Regions from separate parts of the Mesorhizobium sp. M2A.F.Ca.ET.046.03.2.1 genome, predicted to be linked through region 2. Evidence: riboswitches for the same ligand, from Rfam matches in the RefSeq annotation. Region 2 holds a riboswitch; the other holds the start of a gene.
The links. Region 2 has a riboswitch for S-adenosylmethionine ahead of EJ072_RS08725 (O-succinylhomoserine sulfhydrylase). Riboswitches for the same ligand answer to the same signal wherever they lie in the genome.
Positions count from the first base shown of each region.

Region 1: linked by a shared signal. The riboswitch ahead of EJ072_RS20385 (homoserine O-acetyltransferase) and the one ahead of EJ072_RS08725 (O-succinylhomoserine sulfhydrylase) in region 2 are both predicted to bind S-adenosylmethionine.

Region 1 covers NZ_CP034449.1:4,270,781-4,277,374, reverse strand. Annotated here, with positions in the region: gene EJ072_RS20395 (prephenate/arogenate dehydrogenase family protein) at 1-595, opposite strand, end outside; gene hisC (histidinol-phosphate transaminase) at 601-1,704, opposite strand; SAM riboswitch at 1,850-1,927, shown strand; gene EJ072_RS20385 (homoserine O-acetyltransferase) at 2,024-3,193, shown strand; gene metW (methionine biosynthesis protein MetW) at 3,190-3,804, shown strand; gene EJ072_RS20375 (glycosyltransferase family A protein) at 4,062-4,991, shown strand; gene EJ072_RS20370 (DUF1194 domain-containing protein) at 5,008-5,808, opposite strand; gene EJ072_RS20365 (ABC transporter ATP-binding protein/permease) at 5,867-6,594, opposite strand, start outside.
Region 2 covers NZ_CP034449.1:1,821,793-1,828,386, reverse strand. Annotated here, with positions in the region: gene apaG (Co2+/Mg2+ efflux protein ApaG) at 1-101, opposite strand, end outside; gene EJ072_RS08730 (ceramide glucosyltransferase) at 378-1,520, shown strand; gene EJ072_RS08725 (O-succinylhomoserine sulfhydrylase) at 1,542-2,732, opposite strand; SAM riboswitch at 2,789-2,866, opposite strand; gene EJ072_RS08720 (2'-deoxycytidine 5'-triphosphate deaminase) at 2,983-4,077, shown strand; gene araD1 (AraD1 family protein) at 4,271-5,266, opposite strand; gene mmsB (multiple monosaccharide ABC transporter permease) at 5,467-6,594, opposite strand, start outside.

The sequences.
Region 1 (6,594 bases), 2.4 Mb from region 2:
TGTAGGCGATGATATGCGGCAGGTGCGACACGATCGCCAAGGTCATGTCGTGATGCTGCGGGTCCATCGTATCGATGTTGGAGCCGCAGCGCCGCCAGAATTCCGAGAGCGTCTCGAGCGCGGCGGGATCGGTGCCCGGCAGCGGCGTGAAGATGCACCAGCGGTTCTCGAAGAGATCGGCAAAGCCCGCATCGGGTCCGGACTTTTCGGTGCCGGCCAGCGGATGACCGGGAATGAAGTGCACGCCTTCCGGCACGTGCGGCTCGATCTGCGCGATGACGGAAGCCTTGGTCGAGCCGACATCGGTGAGGATGGCGCCCTTCTTCAGCGCCGGCGCGATCTCGGCCGCGACCTCGCCGGACGAGCCGACCGGGACCGAGACGATGATGAGATCGGCATCGCCCACCGCTTCTTTTGCCTCCGTCGTGTAGGAATCGCCAAGGCCCAACTCCTCGGCGCGCTTCAGCGTCGATGCGCTGCGCGTCGCGATGGCGATATGACGCGCCAGGCCTTCACGGCGGATGACGCGGGCGAGCGACGAGCCGATCAGGCCGATGCCGACCAGCGCTATTTTCTCGAACATCGGTGATGCCATGGTGTCTAGCTTTTCAGGAAGGTCTTCAGCGCGTCAATGACGCCGCGGTTGGCTTCCTCGGTGCCGACGCTCATGCGCAGCGCGTTGGGAAAGCCGTAGCCGGTGACGCGGCGCAGGATATAGCCGCGCGCGCTCAGGTAATCGTCCGCGGCCGCCGCCGAATGTTCCTTGTCGTCGGGAAAATGGATCAGCACGAAATTGCCGACGCTGGGCGTGACGCGCAGGCCGAGCCCGGTCAGCTCCGCGCTGAGCCATGTCAGCCATTTCTCGTTATGCGTCACGCTGCGCTCAATATGGGCGCGGTCGCGGATGGAGGCGATGCCAGCCTCGATCGCGGTGGCGTTGACGTTGAAGGGGCCGCGAATACGGTTGATGGCATCGACGATATGCGCCGGCCCGTACATCCAGCCCACGCGCGCCCCGCCGAGGCCGAGCTTGGAGAAGGTGCGTGTCATCACCACGTTCTCGGCGCTGCCGGCAAGCTCGATGCCGGCTTCATAGTCGTTGCGCCGCACATATTCGGCGTAAGCCGCATCAAGCACCAGAAGCACGTTCTTCGGCAGGCCGGCATGCAGCCGCCGCACCTCGCTGAACGGCAGGTAGGTGCCGGTCGGATTGTTCGGATTGGCAAGGAACACGATACGCGTCTTGGGCGTAACCGCGGCGAGGATCGCGTCGACATCGGCGCGCTCGTCGGTTTCCTTCACCGCCACCGGCTTGGCGCCCGTCGCCTGGATGTAGATCTTGTAGACCATGAAGGCGTGTTCGGTGAACACGGCCTCGTCGCCCGGCGCGAGATAGGTCTGCGCCAGAAGCCCCAGGATCTCGTCCGAGCCGTTGGAGCAGATGATGTTCGCAGGGTTCAGCCCATGCACCTCGCCGATCGCCTCGCGCAGCCGCCGCGCGGTGCCGTCGGGATAGACGTCGAGCTTCGCCGCCACCTCGCGCGCGGCCTCGATCGCCTTCGGCGAAGGCCCCAGGGGATTTTCGTTCGACGACAGCTTGTAGACTTTCGTCACGCCGGCCGGCGCGCTGCTTTTTCCCGGCACATAGGCCTCGATGTCCATGATGCCCACGCGGGGCGTCGGACGGGGCTGATCCTGCTTCATGTCACAAATCCGTCGAGAAGGCCTCAAGGCCGCAGCGGAAATACAGGCCACGGGCTGCAATGTCGAGTGCTGGCGCTGCGGCAGCCCCTGTCGGCATAGAGGCTACCCCCGTTGACGAACAGCGGCTCCGGTCCTAGAAGGTCAGCCAGACTTCCGTGGTGATTTGGCCGGTCGGCTTGCAGCCACGTTAAACAACTCGCTAAAGGGCCGTTTGCAACCTGTAACCGGCTTTGCGACGGCAAGCCGGTTTTTTGTTGTCCGCCGCCGGCCGGACACTGCGTCGTGTCGAGACCGATGCGGGACAGGATCGAGGACGGACATGGCCGCTCAGCGCGCTGCAAGAACCAACGACGAGGCCGACCATCCGTCGAGCCCGGTGCTGCAGTTCGGCCCCGACAAGCCGCTGAAGCTCGACGCCGGCACGCTGCTCTCGCCTTTCCAGATCGCCTACCAGACCTACGGCAGCTTGAACGACGCGCGCTCCAACGCCATTCTCGTCTGCCATGCCCTGACTGGCGACCAGCACGTCGCCAACACCAATCCGGTGACCGGCAAGCCGGGCTGGTGGGAAGTGCTGATCGGTCCCGGCAGGATCATCGACACCAACCGCTTCTTCGTCATCTGCGCAAACGTCATCGGCGGCTGCCTCGGCTCGACCGGCCCGGCCTCGACCAATCCAGCGACCGGCAAGCCTTACGGCCTGGACCTGCCGATCATCACCATACGCGACATGGTGCGCGCGCAGGCGATGCTGGTCGATCATTTCGGCATCGAAAAGCTATTTTGCGTGCTCGGCGGCTCGATGGGCGGCATGCAGGTGCTGGAATGGGCGGCGAGCTATCCGGAGCGGGTCTTCTCGGCGCTGCCGATCGCCACCGGCGCCCGCCATTCCTCGCAGAACATCGCCTTCCACGAGGTCGGCCGGCAGGCGGTCATGGCCGATCCGGACTGGCATGGCGGCAAATATCTCGAGTTCGGCAAGCGCCCGGAAAAGGGGCTCGCCGTCGCGCGCATGGCCGCCCACATCACCTATCTTTCGGAAGCGGCGCTCCACCGCAAGTTCGGCCGCAACCTGCAGGACCGCGAGGCGCTCACCTTCGGCTTCGACGCCGATTTCCAGATCGAGAGCTATCTGCGCCACCAGGGCATGACCTTCGTCGACCGCTTCGATGCCAATTCCTATCTCTATCTGACCCGCGCGATGGACTATTTCGATCTTGCCGCCGATCACGGCGGGCGCCTCGCCGATGCCTTCGCCGGGACCAGGACGCGCTTCTGCCTGATTTCCTTCACCAGCGACTGGCTGTTCCCGACCGAGGAGAGCCGCTCGATCGTGCATGCCTTGAACGCGGCGGGCGCTTCCGTCTCCTTCGTCGAGATCGAGACGGATCGCGGCCACGACGCTTTCCTGCTCGACGAGCCGGAGCTGTTCGCGGCCATCAACGGCTTCATCGGTTCGGCAGCACGCGCAAGGGGGCTCAGCCTATGAGCGTCAACCGCGCCCAGCGTGTCGACCTCGAAGTCGTCACCGATCTCATTCCGGCCAAGTCGCGCGTGCTCGACGTCGGCTCGGGCGACGGCGTCCTCCTGGAACTGCTGCAGGAGACCAAGCAGGTCGATGGCCGCGGGCTGGAACTGTCGCAGCGTGGCGTCAACGAATGCGTGGCGCGCGGCCTCTCCGTGATCCAGGGCGACGCCGACACGGATCTGAAATTCTATGCCGACAAGGGCTTCGATTTCGTCGTGCTGTCGCAGACGCTGCAGGCGACGCGCAACCCGAAGGTGGTGCTCGATGAGCTGCTTCGGATCGGTAACCGCGCCATCGTCTCCTTTCCCAATTTCGGTCACTGGCGCGTGCGCTTTTCGCTGCTGACCAAAGGCAGGATGCCGGTCACCAAGGACCTGCCCTATTCCTGGTATGACACGCCCAATATCCACTTCTGCACCATACGCGACTTCGTCAACCTGTGCGAAGAGCTTGGCGCGACCGTCGAGAAGGCGACCGCGCTCGACGCCAACGGCCAGAAGATCGGCCTGTCGATGCCGTGGTGGTTCTGGAACTTCTTCGGCCAGCAAGCGGTGTTTCTGCTCAGGCGCTGACGCCGCCGCGCGATCGGTTCCATGAACGCATGATTCTCACCGCCGGCTCTTGCCGGCGGACGGCCTCCGCGGACCGGAAGGCCGATTGTGTTGCCATCAAACCGCAACGTTGCGGAAAAGCCCCCCGTTTCGCATTTCTCGGCCGGCTCGGCGTGACACACAGGTGGCTTTTTTGTAGCGTCGACCGCAAATCACAGGTGGGAAACATAGCCATCAAACCCATCCGACACGCGCCAGATCCGACCGGTGGCAGCCCGATGTCGAACCAGGACGTTCCGCTGATCTCAGTGATCACGCCGACCCATAACCGGCGCAGTCAGGTCGTACGTGCGGTGAAAAGCGTTCTGGTGCAGACACTTACCCGCTTCGAGCACATCGTGGTCGACGACGGTTCGACCGACGGGACGGCCGCCGCGCTGGCCGAGATCCGTGACCCGAGGCTGATCTATGTCGGCGCCAAATGGCGCGGCGCCAATGCCGCCCGCAACGCGGGCATCGAGCGCGCGCGGGCGCCCGTGGTGACCTTCCTCGATTCGGACGACGTCTATCTGCCGGACCGGCTGGAGCGGACGCTGGCGCGCTTCGACCAGAATCCCTCGCTCGAGGTCCTGATCAGCTCGTTCCTGTCGCTGAAGGGCAGCCGCAGCACCAAATGCATCAACCGCGAGGCCTTTCTTGATAAAAGCGCGCTGCAGCGCGCCCTGGTCTCGCAGACTATTTTCATCGCCGGCTCGGCAATCACCGCCAGGCACGTATCGCTGCTGGCGATCGGCGGCTATGACAGCGACATCACGCGCATGCAGGATCTCGACCTTCTGCTGCGCTTTGCCCGCCGCGGCGGCGCCCAGCTGTCCGAAGACATCGACTGGAAGAAGTACAATTCGGAGAACTCGATCTCCCGCCGGCGCGACGGCTATGTCGCGGCCTATGCCAACCTGATCGACAAGCATCCCTATATCGCCGACCGCTATCCCGATGTCCCGCCCTTTATGATCGCTCGCCAGATCATCGCCGACACATTGAAGGGCCGGCTGCAGCAGGCCTTTTCCGGCTACCTAGCCAACCGCTCGTCAAACGCGCTCGGCTATTCGCTGCCGCAACTGCTGCGCGGCTATGTCATCGGCCGCCGCTGGCGGCGCGACTGTTACGACGAGTTCCGCGCCAAATACGGCCCCCGCGCGGTCTGATGCGGCCGCAAGACCGCTATCGGTCGAGTTCCGGAAAATACGGATCGGAGAACCGCTGCCGCAGGCGCTCGCCCAGCAGGCAATCGACGGGCGCTGCATCCTGGACGCGAATGGATCTGGCGTCGGCGAGGCCGCTCACCTCCTGGATCAGCTTGCGGCGGATGGCGGTCGAGAATTCGGACGCCGCGTAGATCGGCAGCACGAAGGAACCGTCTCCTCCGGTCACGCAATCGGCATAGTATCGGTCGAGGCGGCTGACGCTCGGCGACGGCCTGATGAGTATGGGCAGGCCGTTGATAACGATACCCTCGGCAACGGCGGCATCGCGGATCGCGGCGACAGGCCGTCCGGTATTGTTGGGGCCGTCGCCCGATATATCGATGACCCTGCGCGGCGCCGAAAAGGCGCTTTTCTCCAGGAGCCCGGTGCCGAAGCCCAGCGCGCCCGAGATCGAGGTGCCGCGAAAGCTCCGGAACGGCCGGGAGGCGATCTTGTCGGCGAAGGCGTTGGCGCTGCCCTCGCCGTCAATGACCTGCCAGGCGATGACGCCGTCGTCGCGAACCACCCCTGCCCATTCGAAATAGGCAAGCGCGATGCGCCCGTTCGTTCCCGAACGAACCGCGTTGATGAAATCGCGATGACGCAGCGCCTCGACATAACCGGCGCGCTGCAGCGCGAACTCCTCCTCATCCATCGACTGCGAAATGTCGACGGCAAGCACCAGCTCCACATCGACCGGCGTGCCGCCGCCAGGCGCGGGCAACGAAGCCGCCTCGGCGCAGGCGAAACAGGCAAGCAGGCTGAGCATCTCGAGCATGGCTGCAGGCGTTCTGTCGACGCCGGCGATTCTTCCCGGCGATCGCGGCAAAATAAAGCTATTTCTTGCGGCGCGCCGCCTGGGGCGGCGGCTCGATCGCTCCGGCGCGGACGCGCGCCGGCTTGAGCGCCGGGCCGCAGACGTCCTTGACGATGGTGAAGGCCCTCGGGAAGAACTGGTTGTTGTGCAGGCCGCGCCCGATATTGAGGATTGCTGCATCCGGGAGCCTGGCCTGCAGCATCGCCAGCACGCGCCGCAGCGTCGCGCCGTCCAACGTGTCCAGCGCCTCGTCGATGATGACCCATTTCGGCTTCCGCAGCGCCAGCCGGGCAAACGCCAGCAGGCGCTGCTCGTCGTCCGCCAGCTCACGCTCCCAGCGCGCCGAGCGGTCGAGCTGGGACGACAGGCGCTCCAGCCCGACCTCGCCGAGCACGGCCTTGATCTCGGCGTCGTCGATCTTGACGCCCTCGGCGTGGTTCAGCACATCGCGCAGCGAACCGAGCGGGAAATAGGGCGTGCGCGGTACGAAGAACGGCTTCTCCCCGTCGGGCATGCCGATGCGGCCCCCTCCCCAGGGCCACAGGCCGGCAAGGGCGCGGAAGAACAGCGTCTTGCCGGCGCGCGGATCGCCAGTGATCATGACATGCTCGCCCGGATGGACTTCGACGCTCGTCTCGGCAAGCCGGGTGCAGCCGTCGGGCGAGGCGACTTCGAGCTCGTCGAATGTCAGCTTGCCGTCCGGATTCTCGCCGACCTCGATTCGCTTTTCCTTGTCGTGCAGGATGT
Region 2 (6,594 bases):
TGATAGCCCCAGACATAGCGGTTCTCCGACGGATCGGATCTATCCTCCAGATAGAAGGGTCTGACCAGCACTTCGATGTTGCGCGTCACTGCGCGATACATGGGCCACTCCGGTTGCCGCCGCGGAACATTTTGTCGCGCTTCGCTGTTAAACGCGCCGCGCCGACCATCCTGCCAGCCTTGTAGCGCACGTGCCGAAAAACAATGTCATTTAAGTGACACATGACAATGTTGGTGTGCACAAACCGTGCCGGGCGACTCGGGCGCTCTGTGACTGATGAAATGGTCGCATGCGGCCAAGAGCAATTCCAGGAAAAGTGTGAGCGGTTTTCCGTCCGGAATTGCGTGAAAACAAAGAGATAGAGTGACCAGATCTCGATGGAACTGACTATCGCAGCCGGCCTGGCTTCGTCAGCCCTTCTTTTCTCGAACCTCGCCAGCATCCTGCTCGCCGCGTCGCGGCTGAAACGAAGACATGTCATTGCGCCGCCCGTCGGCGCGCAGCCGGTCTCGATCATCGTTCCTTCGCGCGGCGTCGAGCCGTTCACGCAGGAGACCCTTCAGCGCGCCTTCTCGCTCGACTGGCCGCGCTATGAGCTGATCTTCTGCGTCGCGCATGCCGAGGACCCGGTGGTGAGGCTCATCGATGCGGCGATAGCGCGCCACCCGAAGGTTCCGGCGCGGTTGTTGATCGGCGACGACCATATCAGCGCCAATCCCAAGCTCAACAACTGCGTCAAGGGCTGGCAGGCGGCGCGGCACGATTGGGTCGTCCTCGCCGATTCCAACGTGCTGATGCCGAGGGACTATGTCCAGCACCTGATGGCGGCATGGCGGCCGGATACCGGCCTCGTCTGCTCGACGCCGATCGGTTCGCGGCCGGACGGCTTTTGGGCCGAAGTCGAATGCGCCTTCCTCAACACGCTGCAGGCGCGCTGGCAATATGCCGGCGAGGCGCTCGGCCTCGGCTTCGCCCAGGGCAAGAGCATGCTGTGGAACAAGCCGATGCTGGACGCCAATGGCGGCATCCAGGCCTTGGCCGCCGAGATCGCCGAGGACGCGGCCGCCACCAAGCTGGTCAATGGCCTGGGCCTGCGCGTCAATCTCGTCGCCTCGCCTTTCGAGCAGCCGCTCGGACAGCGCAGCTTCGCCGAGATCTGGTCGCGACAGACGCGCTGGGCGCGGCTGCGCCGGGTCACGTTCCCGCTGTTCTTCACGCCAGAGATCCTGACCGGCGCGGCGGCGCCGCTCCTGCTGGCGCTGGTTGCCGCGGCAAGCGCCGGCGTCAGCCTGTCCACCACGGCTTTGTGGGTGCTGGCGATCGCCTACCTGCCGGAATGCCTGCTGGCCTTGGCCAAGGGCTGGTACCTGTCGCCGCGCAGCGTCACCGCGATGATCGCGCGTGACGCCATGCTGCCGGCCATCTGGGCGCGCGCCTGGTTCGGCGGCGCCGTCGAATGGCGCGGCAATGAGATGACCATCCGCACCCGCGCGCTGACAGAACTTGAGGAGATCGCCTGATCTCCCACGATGTTTTCCGGCTTATTTTGCCGCCTTCAGCGCCTGCTCGATGTCCTCCAGCAGATCGTCGGTGTCCTCCAGGCCGACCGAGAGCCTGAGCGTGCCGGGGCCGATGCCGAGCTCGGCACGTGCCTCGTCACTCAGGTTCTTGTGCGTCGTCGTCGCCGGATGGGTGATCAGGCTCTTGGCGTCGCCGAGATTGTTGGAGATCAGCACGATGTCGAGCGCGTTCTGGAAGGCGAAGGCCGCCTGCTTGCCGCCCTTGACGTCAAGGCAGATCAATGTCGAACCGCCCGACATCTGCTTCTTGACGATATCGGCCTGCGGATGATCGGCGCGGCCGGGATAGATGACGCGCGCGATCTCCAACCGGCCGGCCAGGAAATCGGCGATCCTGCCGGCGCTCTCGGTCTGCTGGCGCACGCGCAGCGGGAGCGTCTCCAGCCCCTTGAGCAGCGTCCACGCGTTGAAGGGCGACAGGCTGGGGCCGGTGTGGCGGAAATAGTCGTGCAGGTTTTCGTCGATCCATTTCTTGTCCGACAGGATGACGCCGCCGAGGCAGCGGCCCTGGCCGTCAATATGCTTGGTCGCCGAATAGACGACGATGTGAGCGCCGAGCTGCAGCGGCTTCTGCTGCAGCGGCGTGGCAAAGACGTTGTCGACGATAACGCGCGCGCCGATCGAATTGGCGAGCTTGGCGACCGCGGCGATGTCGACCACTTCCAGCGTCGGATTGGTCGGGCTTTCCAGGAAGAACAGCTTGGTGTTCGGGCGAACCGCCTTTTCCCAGTTGGCGATGTCGGTGCCGTCGATCAGCGTCGCCTGGATGCCGTAGCGCGGCGCCAGCGTCTCCACCACCCAGCGACAGGAGCCGAACAACGCGCGCGCCGCAACGATGTGGTCTCCTGCCTTCACGCTGCAGAGCAGGGCGGCGGAAACGGCGGCCATGCCGGAGGCGGTGGCGCGGGCATCCTCGGCGCCTTCCAGAGCGCACATGCGCTTTTCGAACATGTCGACGGTCGGGTTGGCGTAGCGCGAATAGATGAAGCCCGGTTCCTCGCCCTTGAAGCGGGCTTCCGCCGCCTGCGCCGTCTCATAGACATAGCCCTGCGTGAGATACATCGCCTCTGCGGTCTCGCCGTACTGGGAACGCAGCGTTCCGCCATGCACGAGTGCCGTTTGAGGTTTCCAGTTGCGCTTCTTGGTGCTCATAGCCCTGCTTCCAGACATAAAAAAACCGGCCGCGAAGTCGCAACCGGTCCATATAGCCTTGCGGCTCGACGGTCCTTTAGCGACTTGTTTAACGTGGCTGCAAGCCGACCGGCCAAATCACCACGGGATAACGACCCTTTAAATGAGCGCCGCGCTTGCGTCAATTGCCGGCTTCATTAAGAGGTTTGTACCAGCCGGACGGCAAGAGCCTGCCTAGGTCCTCGCCCGGCCTTGTGAACGGAGCCAGCCTTTGCGGCAGACAGGCATTCTTCCGGATCAGGACATCGCGGCGCTGTTTGAGGCGAACGCGCTCAAGTCGCCGCGCGCGCTGGACACCAACCAGATCCAGCCGGCCAGCCTCGATCTCAGGCTCGGCGACAAGGCCTATCGCGTGCGCGCCTCCTTTCTGCCGGGGCCCGATCATCTGGTCGCCGACAAGCTCGAACGGCTGAAGCTTCACGAGATAGACCTCACCGGCGGCGCGGTGCTGGAAACCGGCTGCGTCTATATCGTGCCTTTGCTGGAAAGCCTGGCATTGCCGGCCGAGGTTTCGGCCTCGGCCAATCCGAAGAGCTCGACCGGCCGCCTCGACATCTTCACGCGGGTCATGACCGATCGCGGCCATGAGTTCGACAAGATCGCCGCCGGCTATCACGGGCCGCTCTATCTCGAAGTCAGCCCGCGCACCTTCCCGATCGTCGTGCGCGCCGGCTCGCGGCTGTCGCAGATCCGTTTCCGCATCGGCAATGCCGTGCTTTCGGAAAGCCAGCTGCGCGACCTTCACCGTGCCGAGATGCTGGTCGCCACCGAGCCGCCCAATATTTCCGGCGGCGGCATCGCGCTCTCCATCGACCTCGACGGCGACAAGGACGGGCTTGTCGGTTATCGCGGCAAGCACCACACCGGCCTGGTCGATGTCGACAAGCGCGCCGCGCAGGATGTCGTCGACTTCTGGGAGCCGATCTATAAGAGCGGCGCCGGCGAGATCGTGCTCGACCCTGACGAATTCTACATCCTGGTCAGCCGCGAAGCGGTGCACGTGCCGCCGCTCTATGCCGCCGAGATGACGCCCTTCGATCCGCTGGTCGGCGAGTTCCGCGTCCACTATGCCGGCTTCTTCGATCCGGGCTTCGGCCATTCCGCCGCCGGCGGCAGCGGCAGCCGCGCCGTGCTCGAAGTGCGCAGCCACGAAGTGCCTTTCATCCTCGACCACGGCCAGATCGTTGGCCGCCTCGTCTACGAGCACATGCTGAAGCGTCCGCAGGCGCTCTACGGCACCGATCTCGGCTCGAACTATCAGGCGCAGGGCCTGAAGCTTTCCAAGCATTTCAGGGCCGCGCGCTGAGCTGCCAACCTCCCCCCTTGAGGGAGGGGGAGATGCCCGGCAGGGCAGAGGGGAGCGCGAAGGATCGCGGCCTTTGTATTTGAGGCAGGTGAGGGCTTCCGAGGTCTGAGCTTGAACGAGTGGAGACGCTGGCGGGACAGCGCCCCCCTCTGGCCTGCCGGCCATCTCCCCCACGAGGGGGAGATCACCCTTCCTACAGCGCCTTCACCGCCACCTTCACCGGATTTTCGATCTCCAGCGGATTGCGCAGCGGAAGCCCGAAATCCGGCGCCTCGATCTCGAACGTGTCGCCGGCCTCGGTCTTGATGCCGTCGGCGAAGGAGAGCGTCGCGGTGCCGAACATATGCACATGCACGTCGCCCGGCTGGCGGAAGGCCGAATATTTGAAGTGGTGGTGCTCGAGATTGGCGATGGTGTGCGACATGTTCGCCTCGCCCGACAGGAACGGCTTTTCCCAGAGCAGCTTGCCGTCGCGCCAGATGCGCGATGCGCCGCGGATGTCGGCCGGCAGGTCGCCGATCAGGATCTCGGGGCCGAACGAGGCATTGCGCAGCTTGGAATGGGCGAGGAACAGATAGTTCACCCGCTCGGTGACATGATCGGAGAACTCGTTCGACAGCGTGAAGCCGACGCGGAACGGCGCGCCATCATCGCCGATGACATAGATGCCGGCGATCTCGGGCTCCTCGCCGCCGTCCTGCGCGAAGGCCGGCGACATCAGCGGCGCGCCCGGCGCCACCGCCATCGTGCCGTTGCCCTTGTAGAACCATTCCGGCTGCACGCCGACCTGGCCTTTGGCCGGCTTGCCGCCTTCGAGCCCCATGCGGAACATCTTCATGGAATCGGTGAGCTCCTGCTCGCCGCCCTCGCTGAGCTTCTTGTGCATGGAATCGCGCGTCGCCGCGGAGCCGAGATGCGTCAGCCCGGTGCCGGTGAGATGCAGATGCGCCGGGTCCGGATGGTTGATCGGCGAGACCAGCCTCCCCCTCTTGTAGGCGGCATCGAGATCGACCGTCTCGCCATAGCCCTTGCGCTCGATTAGCGCTTCGAGCCCGATGCCGGTGCGCGCGGCCTCCATCGCCAGCGAATAGACGCTGCGCGCGCCATTGATGACCCTGGTCTTGCCGCCGCCATTGCGGGCGACGACGCGGATCGTCTCGGCGTCGTCGAGGATCTGGGAGATCAGCATGTTCGAATCCTCTCTCATTTAGCGGCCGCCCGCGGGCAAGCCTTACCCGGCGCGGCGTGGAGCGATCCCCGCCGCGGTTGAAACTCTTCGTCCGGATTGCGTTCGCGCGCTCGGTCCTTGTGCGGACTTCTTGGCGCCGACGGGTTGCCGGCAGCGTCGCGATCTGGAACCCGTATGCCTCCTGAACTTTGTTCCGGCCCTTAAGCCTTGTTCTTGTTGTAGACGTCGAAGATGACGGCGCCGAGCAGCACCAGGCCCTTGACCACCTGCTGCCAGTCGACATTGACGCCCATGATCGACATGCCGTTGTTCATCACGCCCATGATGAAGCCACCGACCACGGCGCCGATCACCTGGCCGACGCCGCCCATTGCCGAGGCGCCGCCGATGAAGACGGCCGCGATCACGTCGAGCTCGCTGCCGAGGCCAGCGGCCGGCACGGCCTGGCCGAGGCGCGCCGCGATGATCAGGCCGCCGAGCGCCGACAGCACGCCCATGTTGATGAAGACCAGCAGCGTCAGCCGTTCGGTGTTGATGCCCGAGAGCTGCGCCGCCTTGGCGTTGCCGCCCATGGCGTAGATACGGCGGCCGATGGTCATGCGCTTGGTGACGAAGACGAACAGCGAGATGAGCACACCCATCACCAAGAGCACGACCGGCAGGCCCCGGTAGCTGGCGAACTGGAACACCAGGAACAGCGCCAGCGCGCTGCCGACCAGCGTCTTGATCACGAACAGCGGGAAGGGCTCCGCCTCATAGCCATGGCGCTCGCGCTTGCGCCGCGTCCTGAAACCGAAATAGGCATAGGCGAGCACGGCGATCAGGCCGAGCACGATCGTTGTCATATGCAGCGTCAAGCCGCTGCCGACGATGGTCTTGCCGGCGGCATTGACCGTCGGCGGGATCAGCACAAGCGGGCCGATGACGTCCGGGATGAAGCCCGAGCTCAGCGCCTTGAAGCTGTCCGGCAGCGGGCCGACCGACGAGCCGCCGCCGAGCAGCGCCTGGCAGATGCCGCGGAAGATCAGCATGCCGGCCAGCGTCACGATGAAGCTCGGTATCTTGTGATAGGCGATCCAGTAGCCTTGCGCCGCGCCGATCAGCGCGCCGACGATCAGGCAGACGATCGAGACCACCAATGGATTCGAGAATATGCCGAGCGGCCAGATGACCATCATCATCGCGGCAAGCGCGCCGATGAAGCCTGCCACCGATCCCACGCTGAGGTCGATATAGCCGGCGACGATCACCAGGAGCATGCCCAGCGCCATCACGATGATGAACGAGTTCTGCTGCACCAGGTTCGAGAGGTTGACCGGTTTGAACAG